DNA from 2 places in the Dyella sp. NPDC103356 genome. Region 2 is predicted to be linked to the other one. Evidence: predicted binding sites of a transcription regulator. Region 2 holds the regulator's gene; the other holds the start of a gene.
What was found. Region 2 encodes sigma-54, which starts transcription at its own class of promoters, with help from an activator protein. Its sites were predicted from a motif close to TGGCACGNGCNTTGC; they were not measured.
Positions count from the first base shown of each region.

Region 1: pgaA (poly-beta-1,6 N-acetyl-D-glucosamine export porin PgaA) is a predicted target of sigma-54. The motif match lies at 1,940-1,954, and genes of this name have one in related genera.

Region 1 covers NZ_JBVJLZ010000004.1:59,876-63,287, forward strand. Annotated here, with positions in the region: gene pgaA (poly-beta-1,6 N-acetyl-D-glucosamine export porin PgaA) at 1-1,874, opposite strand, end outside; gene ACZ6WW_RS10240 (nicotinate phosphoribosyltransferase) at 2,117-3,412, opposite strand, start outside.
Region 2 covers NZ_JBVJLZ010000011.1:56,080-59,491, forward strand. Annotated here, with positions in the region: gene hpf (ribosome hibernation-promoting factor, HPF/YfiA family) at 203-526, opposite strand; gene ACZ6WW_RS20645 (RNA polymerase factor sigma-54) at 674-2,149, opposite strand; gene lptB (LPS export ABC transporter ATP-binding protein) at 2,320-3,039, opposite strand; gene lptA (lipopolysaccharide transport periplasmic protein LptA) at 3,043-3,412, opposite strand, start outside.

The DNA of each region.
Region 1 (3,412 bases), on a different contig from region 2:
CGGCCCACCGAAACATCGAAACGTTGCGTCCAGGTGCGTGCGTAGTACTGACTGAACAGGTTCTCGAAACGACCAGTCAACGCATAGGAGCGATCGCTGGGCGGATTGAAATACGGCCGATCGGTTTCGCTATTGCGCGAACCGCCGACTTCCACACCCCCGTCGAAAGTAAGGTTAGGCGCGGTGTACAGACGTTGCAGGAAGGTGAAGTCCCAACCCTTGCGCAAGTTGTCGTCGGTGAAGCGGCCGCGATACAGCGTGAGCTTGGCCGAGGTCAGTTCATCGCGTCGCCATTGCAACGAGGTATTGAGCGTCTTGCCGGTGATGCCGTAGTACTGCGCACGCAGCGGCACATCGGCACCGGCGCTGCTCCAGTCGGCGGCGACCGACCAATGATCGCTGATCGCCCAATTGGCGCCGGCTTCCAGTGCGGTGCGACCGACATAGTTGTCGACTGAGGGCAGCGCCTGTACATAGACCTCCAGCCCACGTGCGTAACCACGCAGGCCGATGCCGAGCCGATCGCGGCGCACATCGCCTTCGGGCAACGCCGCCGAATCGATGCGCGCCAAGGCGAGTACCCGCCAGTGATCGTCGATCAACGGGCTGGCCAGCGTGGCCAGAGTTTCCTGATCGTGGTCGCCAAAATCCGGCGAGCTGCCGCGGCCCTGGTCGTGCGAAATATCGAACTGCCAGCCGCGCTGGCGCTCCCATGCCTCGGCCGCATTGATGACACGGCCACTGCGGCCGGCCTGCGCCTGAGCCTGGGCGATATCCGCGTCGACGTCGCCGTATTCGTTCAAGGCGCGGTGTGCCTCGGCTTCGCCCAGGTCCGCACCGACATCGCGTTCGTCCAGCGTGCCGGCGATTGCCAGGGTTTGCTCGGCCCGACGCGGCCAGCCACGCGCCAGCTCGGCCAGACCCAACTCGCGGCGCAGCTGCGCATTGGCCGGCGCCTCGGCACTGAGCACACTCAGCCGATCGTAGGCTTCACCGGGTATGCCGACGTACTCGCGCAAGGTCGCGGCGTTCAGATCGGCATCGACCTTGCGCGGGTTCTGGATTCCCGTGCGGATGCCGGCAACGTGCAACCATTGCGGCTCGTCCGCGGCCAGTTTGTCGATAACGGCATACGCTTTCCTGGTTTCGCCTTCATCGAGATAGGCGTACATCAGGCCAATGCGCGGATCGGTTTCCCCACTGTCGTACGGGCCCGGATCCTGACGAATGCTGTCCTCATAGAGGGCGGCGGCTTCGCGCGGACGATGTTTCTGCAACATGGCGTCGGCGACGGCGCGCTCGACATAGGCGGGCAGCGCCAGATGGGCCTGCTTCATGGGTGCATAGACGGCCAGGGCTTCATCCGGCCGACCGGCTTGATCGAGTGCGACCAGCAAGTCCAGGCGCGCGCGATGGCGTACCTCTTCCGGTTGCGCCGGATCGTCAGCCAACTCGCGCACCTCGGTCACTGCCTGATCGGCTTCGGCATAGGGCTGGCCCGGATCGGCCGGCTCACCGCTCGCCCAACGGATTTCACGTGAGGCGGCATCGGCCTGGAGGTCGGCCCGGTCGCGGGGAGTCAGAGGCGGGTCAAGCTGGGTCGCCAGCTCGCGGGCGCGCATGGATGCACCGATATCCGACAACAGACGCACATTCAGCTCGCGCGCGTCACGGTCGTTCGGCCAGCGCGCGAGGATGTCCTGGCAAATCGACAGTGCCTCCAACCGATGACCGGCTTCGCGTTCGGCTCGCGCACGCACAAGCATGCTGTCGCGGTCGGCCCCCGCCTGGGCCCCAACTGCGTCACTTATGCCGTATAGCGTCAGCACGATGGCCAGTGCTATCCGCGCGCGTTTCCAGTTAACCGTCTGCATGCCCCTTCCAGATCGCTTTCCCGCCGAAAGACCGCGGGAGGTGATGTGTGTGGAACAGGCAGAACGCAAGCTTTATGCCAATGGGAAACCCCTTCACGCATGGGCGGAGCAGACGTGGGCGGCGCAAACTGGATGCCGCCCCATGTGAAGACGCCTATATGCAGCTCAGCGTGGGGGTTCGGATGTGCGCGAAATGTGGACGAGCTCGCCTTCACATGTGAAGAGGTTCACGAATACAGCCATTAGGACAGGTTGCTCAGCTGGCTGCGTGTACGTACTTCCGAGAAATACCAATCGCGCACCAGCTCGCCGTTTTCCCAGACGGTTTCCAGGGCATGTTCCCAATCCGCCGGCAAGGGCAGCTCCTCGATCTCATCGACATTCGCGGGAACAGCTACGGTCTTGTATGTGCCGTGTTTGCGATGACGCAGCAAGGTAAGGCGGCCGCGCTGCGATGTCTTGCCGCTATCGGTGACCGGCGCCTTGAACACGTCGACCCACTGACCGTCGATGCGGGCGGCCGAACACTTCAGCGCGAATTTCTGCGTGTCGCGATTCATATGCTGCAGCAGCGCACCGCCCATGCCAAAGGCAATGTTGTCGGCAGCGTAGCCGGCCTCCGTGATGCGCTCGAGGATCGCTCGGATGCTGGCCGGATTGACGCCGTCACCCTGGATCAGACGCACATGTTTGAGCAGTTTGTAGCCCCTGGCGTTGACCGTACTGCCGAAGGCTTCGTCCAGCAGGGTCATGCACTTGTGCACCACCTCGACCGGCTCGCCCGAATCCGGGCGCACGACCAGCGTGGCGCCCGACGCGATCACCTCGTCGCGCAAGGTCTTACCCCAGTGTTCGCTGATGGCGCGATAGATGTCGTAGCTGTCTGAGACCACCGCGACCAGGCTGCGTGGCTTGGCGAACTGCGCAAGCATGTTGCGATACGCCTCGACCTCGTTCTCGCGTCCCCAACTGGTGATCGTGCTGTGTTCGGCTGCAGGAATCGAATAGCCGGCCATGTCCTCGTGATAGTAGCGTCGCGCAGCCAGCACGCCAGACACGGTATCCGTGCCCTTAAAGTTCACCAGGTGTGCCATGCCACCGAGCGCTGCCGACTCCAGGCTGGAGACACCGCGCGCACCGAAATCGTGCAGTTTGAAGGGCAACTGTGCTTCCGGCTCATCGCTGGTCCGGTCGAGGAAACCCTTGATGATCTGCTTCACCTGCCAGCTCACGGTTGCCACGGTCACCGGATACCACAGACGCAGCAACAGCGTTTCCAGATAGCTAGGCAGCCAGAACGCTTCGTTGTCGGTCGACTCGATCGTCACCAGCGCCTGATGCGTCGGCACCACGCTGCCCTCGGGTACCGCGCGAATACGCAAGGGCAGCTTGCCGCCATGGACATCGACGATACGGCGCCAGCCGGACTCGTTGAATGGCTCGCCATGGGCAGCAAAGAAATCGCAAGCTTCGTCGACATCGTCGTGAGTCACCGTGCGGCTCAGGTATTCCTTGAGGATCGCCTGCAAACCGAAGAA
Region 2 (3,412 bases):
CCTTTGGCCGCGCGAGCGGCACCTGGCGATATTGTGCCAGTTTGGATCCGTTTGTGCCCTGCAGCACAAGGACGCGCCCCCGAAAGATACCGGGTCGCGAGGCATGGGCTGGGAGAGGACCGGGTTTTGCTCCCTCTCCCCTGGCTTGCCGGGGGAGAGGGCTGGGGTGAGGGGGCTCTTGCTCTAGCCAGCCCCCGAGAGATCAACCGTACTGCCGCTCCGCGCGTACTTCACGCTGGTGCTTGTCGCAGATCTTGTCGCGGTGTTTGCGCAATTGCGCGGTGAGCTTGTCGAACAGGACATCGATGGAGGCATACATGTCCGATTCGACGGCCTCGGCGTGGAGCACGCTGCCATTTACCGACAGATTGCCTTCGGCTTTCTGCTGCAGCTTGCTGACCGAGAGAACGATATTGAGGCTCAATATCTTTTCGTCGAGGCGGGTAAGGCGGTCGAGCTTGGCGGTAGCGTGCTCGCGCAGGGCCGGGGTGACTTCGATCTGCTGACCGCTGAGTTGGAATTGCATGTTGCGCCTCCTCATGATGCTGGCCGCGTTTCGCGGCTTGGGTTGGATGCATCCTCGGGTGTCGAGGAAACACCATCAGTCATAAGCTGGGAACATTCCTGGCGCGATCAAGTTCCCGCAAGCGCGAATTTATTTCTCACGTACCGATCAATTGGCGCGTTGGCGCTCGCTCGAACTTGGTATGCGCATGGCCTCCCGATATTTGGCAACCGTGCGACGCGCCACTTGAATGCCCTTGCGGCGCAATTCTTCGGCGATCGCCTGGTCCGATAAAGGTTTGCGTGTGTCTTCCGCGTCGACGAGTTTGCGTAGCATCGCCTGGATGGCCGTGGCCGATGCGCTGCCGCCGTCTTCGGTGGAAACACCACTGGAAAAAAAGTGCTTGAGTTCGAACGTGCCGCGCGGCGTGTGAATGTATTTGCGCGTGGTCACGCGAGAAATCGTCGATTCGTGCATGCCGACTTCTTCGGCGACTTCGCGCAGCACCAGGGGGTGCATCGCTTCGGGGCCGTAGTCGAGAAAAGCGCTCTGTCGCCGCACAATGGCTTCGGCGACCTTGAGCAAGGTTTCCGCGCGCGACTCCAGGCTCTTGATCAGCCAGCGCGCTTCTTGCAGTTGCCCGCGCATCCAACTGGCGTCTTCGCCGCGGGCCTGCGCGATCATGTTGCAATAGTGCTGGTTGAGGCCCAGGCGCGGCTGGCAATCGGGATTGAGGCTCACGCGCCAACGGCCACCGTCCTTGCGTGCGTACACGTCGGGCGCAACGTATTCGACCGGTGTCGGGTCCATCGACGCGCCAGGGCGCGGATCCAGGCTGCGGATCAGCATGGACGCGGCGGAAACCTCTTCCGGCTCGGCGCGCAGACGGCGCGCCAGCTTGCTGACGTCGTTGCGCGCGAGCAATTCGAGTTCGTTGTCGACGATGCGCAGCGCCAGTTCGATATGCGGCGTGTCGGGGTCGAACTGTTCCAGCTGCACTCGCAGGCAATCGCGCAAGTCCAGGCTTGCCACACCGGTGGGATCAAAACGCTGCAGCAGGCGGCGCACGCCGTCGACTTCGTCGAGGCTTGCCTTCAAGTCGGCGGGAATGGCGGCAGCGACGGCTTCCAGGCCTTCGCTCAGGTAACCGTCCGCATTGACCGCATCGATCAGCACCGTTGCAATGGTGCGTTGACGCGGCGTCATGTGCGTCAGATTCAGCTGCCACATCAGGTGTTCGTGCAACGTTTCCGGCGCGGCGTTTTGCGGCTCGAAGCCGTCTTCGTCGCCATTGCCGTTGTTGCGGCTGGAACTGGCGCTACCGCTGCTGGAAAAGTCGATCGGCTGATCGCCGGGGCCGTCGCTCCAGTCTGGCGCTTCGGCATCATCGCCCGGGCCGCTATCGTCGCTGCTCTTGGTGCTGGATGGCACCGGTACTTCGACCGCGTTTTCGAAGCTGCCGTCTTCGGCGTTTTCGTTGTCGGTGGATTCTTCGGAGAACTCGAGCAGCGGATTGCTCTCGGCAATCTGGCGCAGCTCGGCCTCCAGCTCCAACTGCGACAGCTGCAGCAGGCGGATAGCCTGTTGAAGTTGAGGCGTGAGCGTAAGTTGCTGATTGAGGCGAAACTGCAGTCCGGTTTTCATGCCAGCCGGGAAAAGATGAACTGGGGTCATCCTAACCCCTATAAACGGGTGCGACCATAGCCCTAGTCGCCAGGGGAGGCTAGAGCGTACAGTCGAATGTGATTTGGATCAGGGTTACGTTAAAACGTCGTGTCATGGCGGCGCACCTGCAAACCGGGCAGGTATTCGGATTACAACCGGAATTCGCGGCCCAGATAGACTTCACGCACCTTCTCGTCGGCCAGGATGTGTGCCGGCGTACCACGCGATAGCACTTCGCCATCGTTGAGAATGTAGGCTCGGTCACAGATTCCGAGTGTTTCGCGAACGTTATGATCGGTGATCAGCACGCCGATACCGCGCTCTTTCAGATGACGGACGATGCGCTGGATTTCGCCTACCGAAATCGGGTCGACGCCGGCGAACGGTTCGTCGAGCAGCATGTAACGCGGCTGCGCGGCCAAGGCGCGGGCGATTTCCACGCGTCGGCGCTCGCCGCCCGACAGGCTGATGCCTTTCTGTTCGGCGATGTGCGCGATCTTCAGCTCGTCGAGCAGGCTTTCCAGCTCGGTATTGCGCTGGCGCTGATCCAGGCCTTCGCGCAATTCCAGCACCGCCATGATGTTGTCCGACACCGTCAGGCGCCGGAACACCGAGGCTTCCTGCGGGAGATAGCCGATGCCGAGCTTGGCGCGAGCATGCATCGGCAGGCCGGTGATGTCCTGTTTGTCGAGCTTGATCAAGCCCGCATCGGCCTCGATCAGGCCGACGATCATGTAGAAGCAGGTGGTTTTGCCCGCGCCGTTCGGGCCGAGCAGACCGACGACCTCGCCTTCGCGAATCGAAAAGGCAAAGTCGCGCACGACCTGGCGGGTACGGAAACTCTTTTGCAGACCTTCAGCAGAAAGCATGGATTACGGTTGTCCCTGCGGCTTGGTCGACGTGGATTGGGCAGGCGCCGGTGCCGACGCGCTGCTCGCAGGCTTGGCCGGCGGCGTCGCCGGCTTGGCGCCCTTGTCGGTGCGCGGCTTGGGTACGAAGGTCATCGCCACGCGTCCGTCGCCACCGCTCTCGCCATTCATCTGGCTGGTCTGGGTGTTGTAGGTGAGCTTGTCGCCGTGGGCTTCGCCACGGCCCTGCTGCTTGACCACGGCATTGCCGGTGAGCACGGCAATGCCGTTGATGTTGTCGTAGTCCAGCTGCGTGGCGTCACCGGTCATCAGGTTGCCCGAATCGTCGATCTGCTGGATGTGCGCGGGCGTGCCCGTCATCACCATGCGGCTG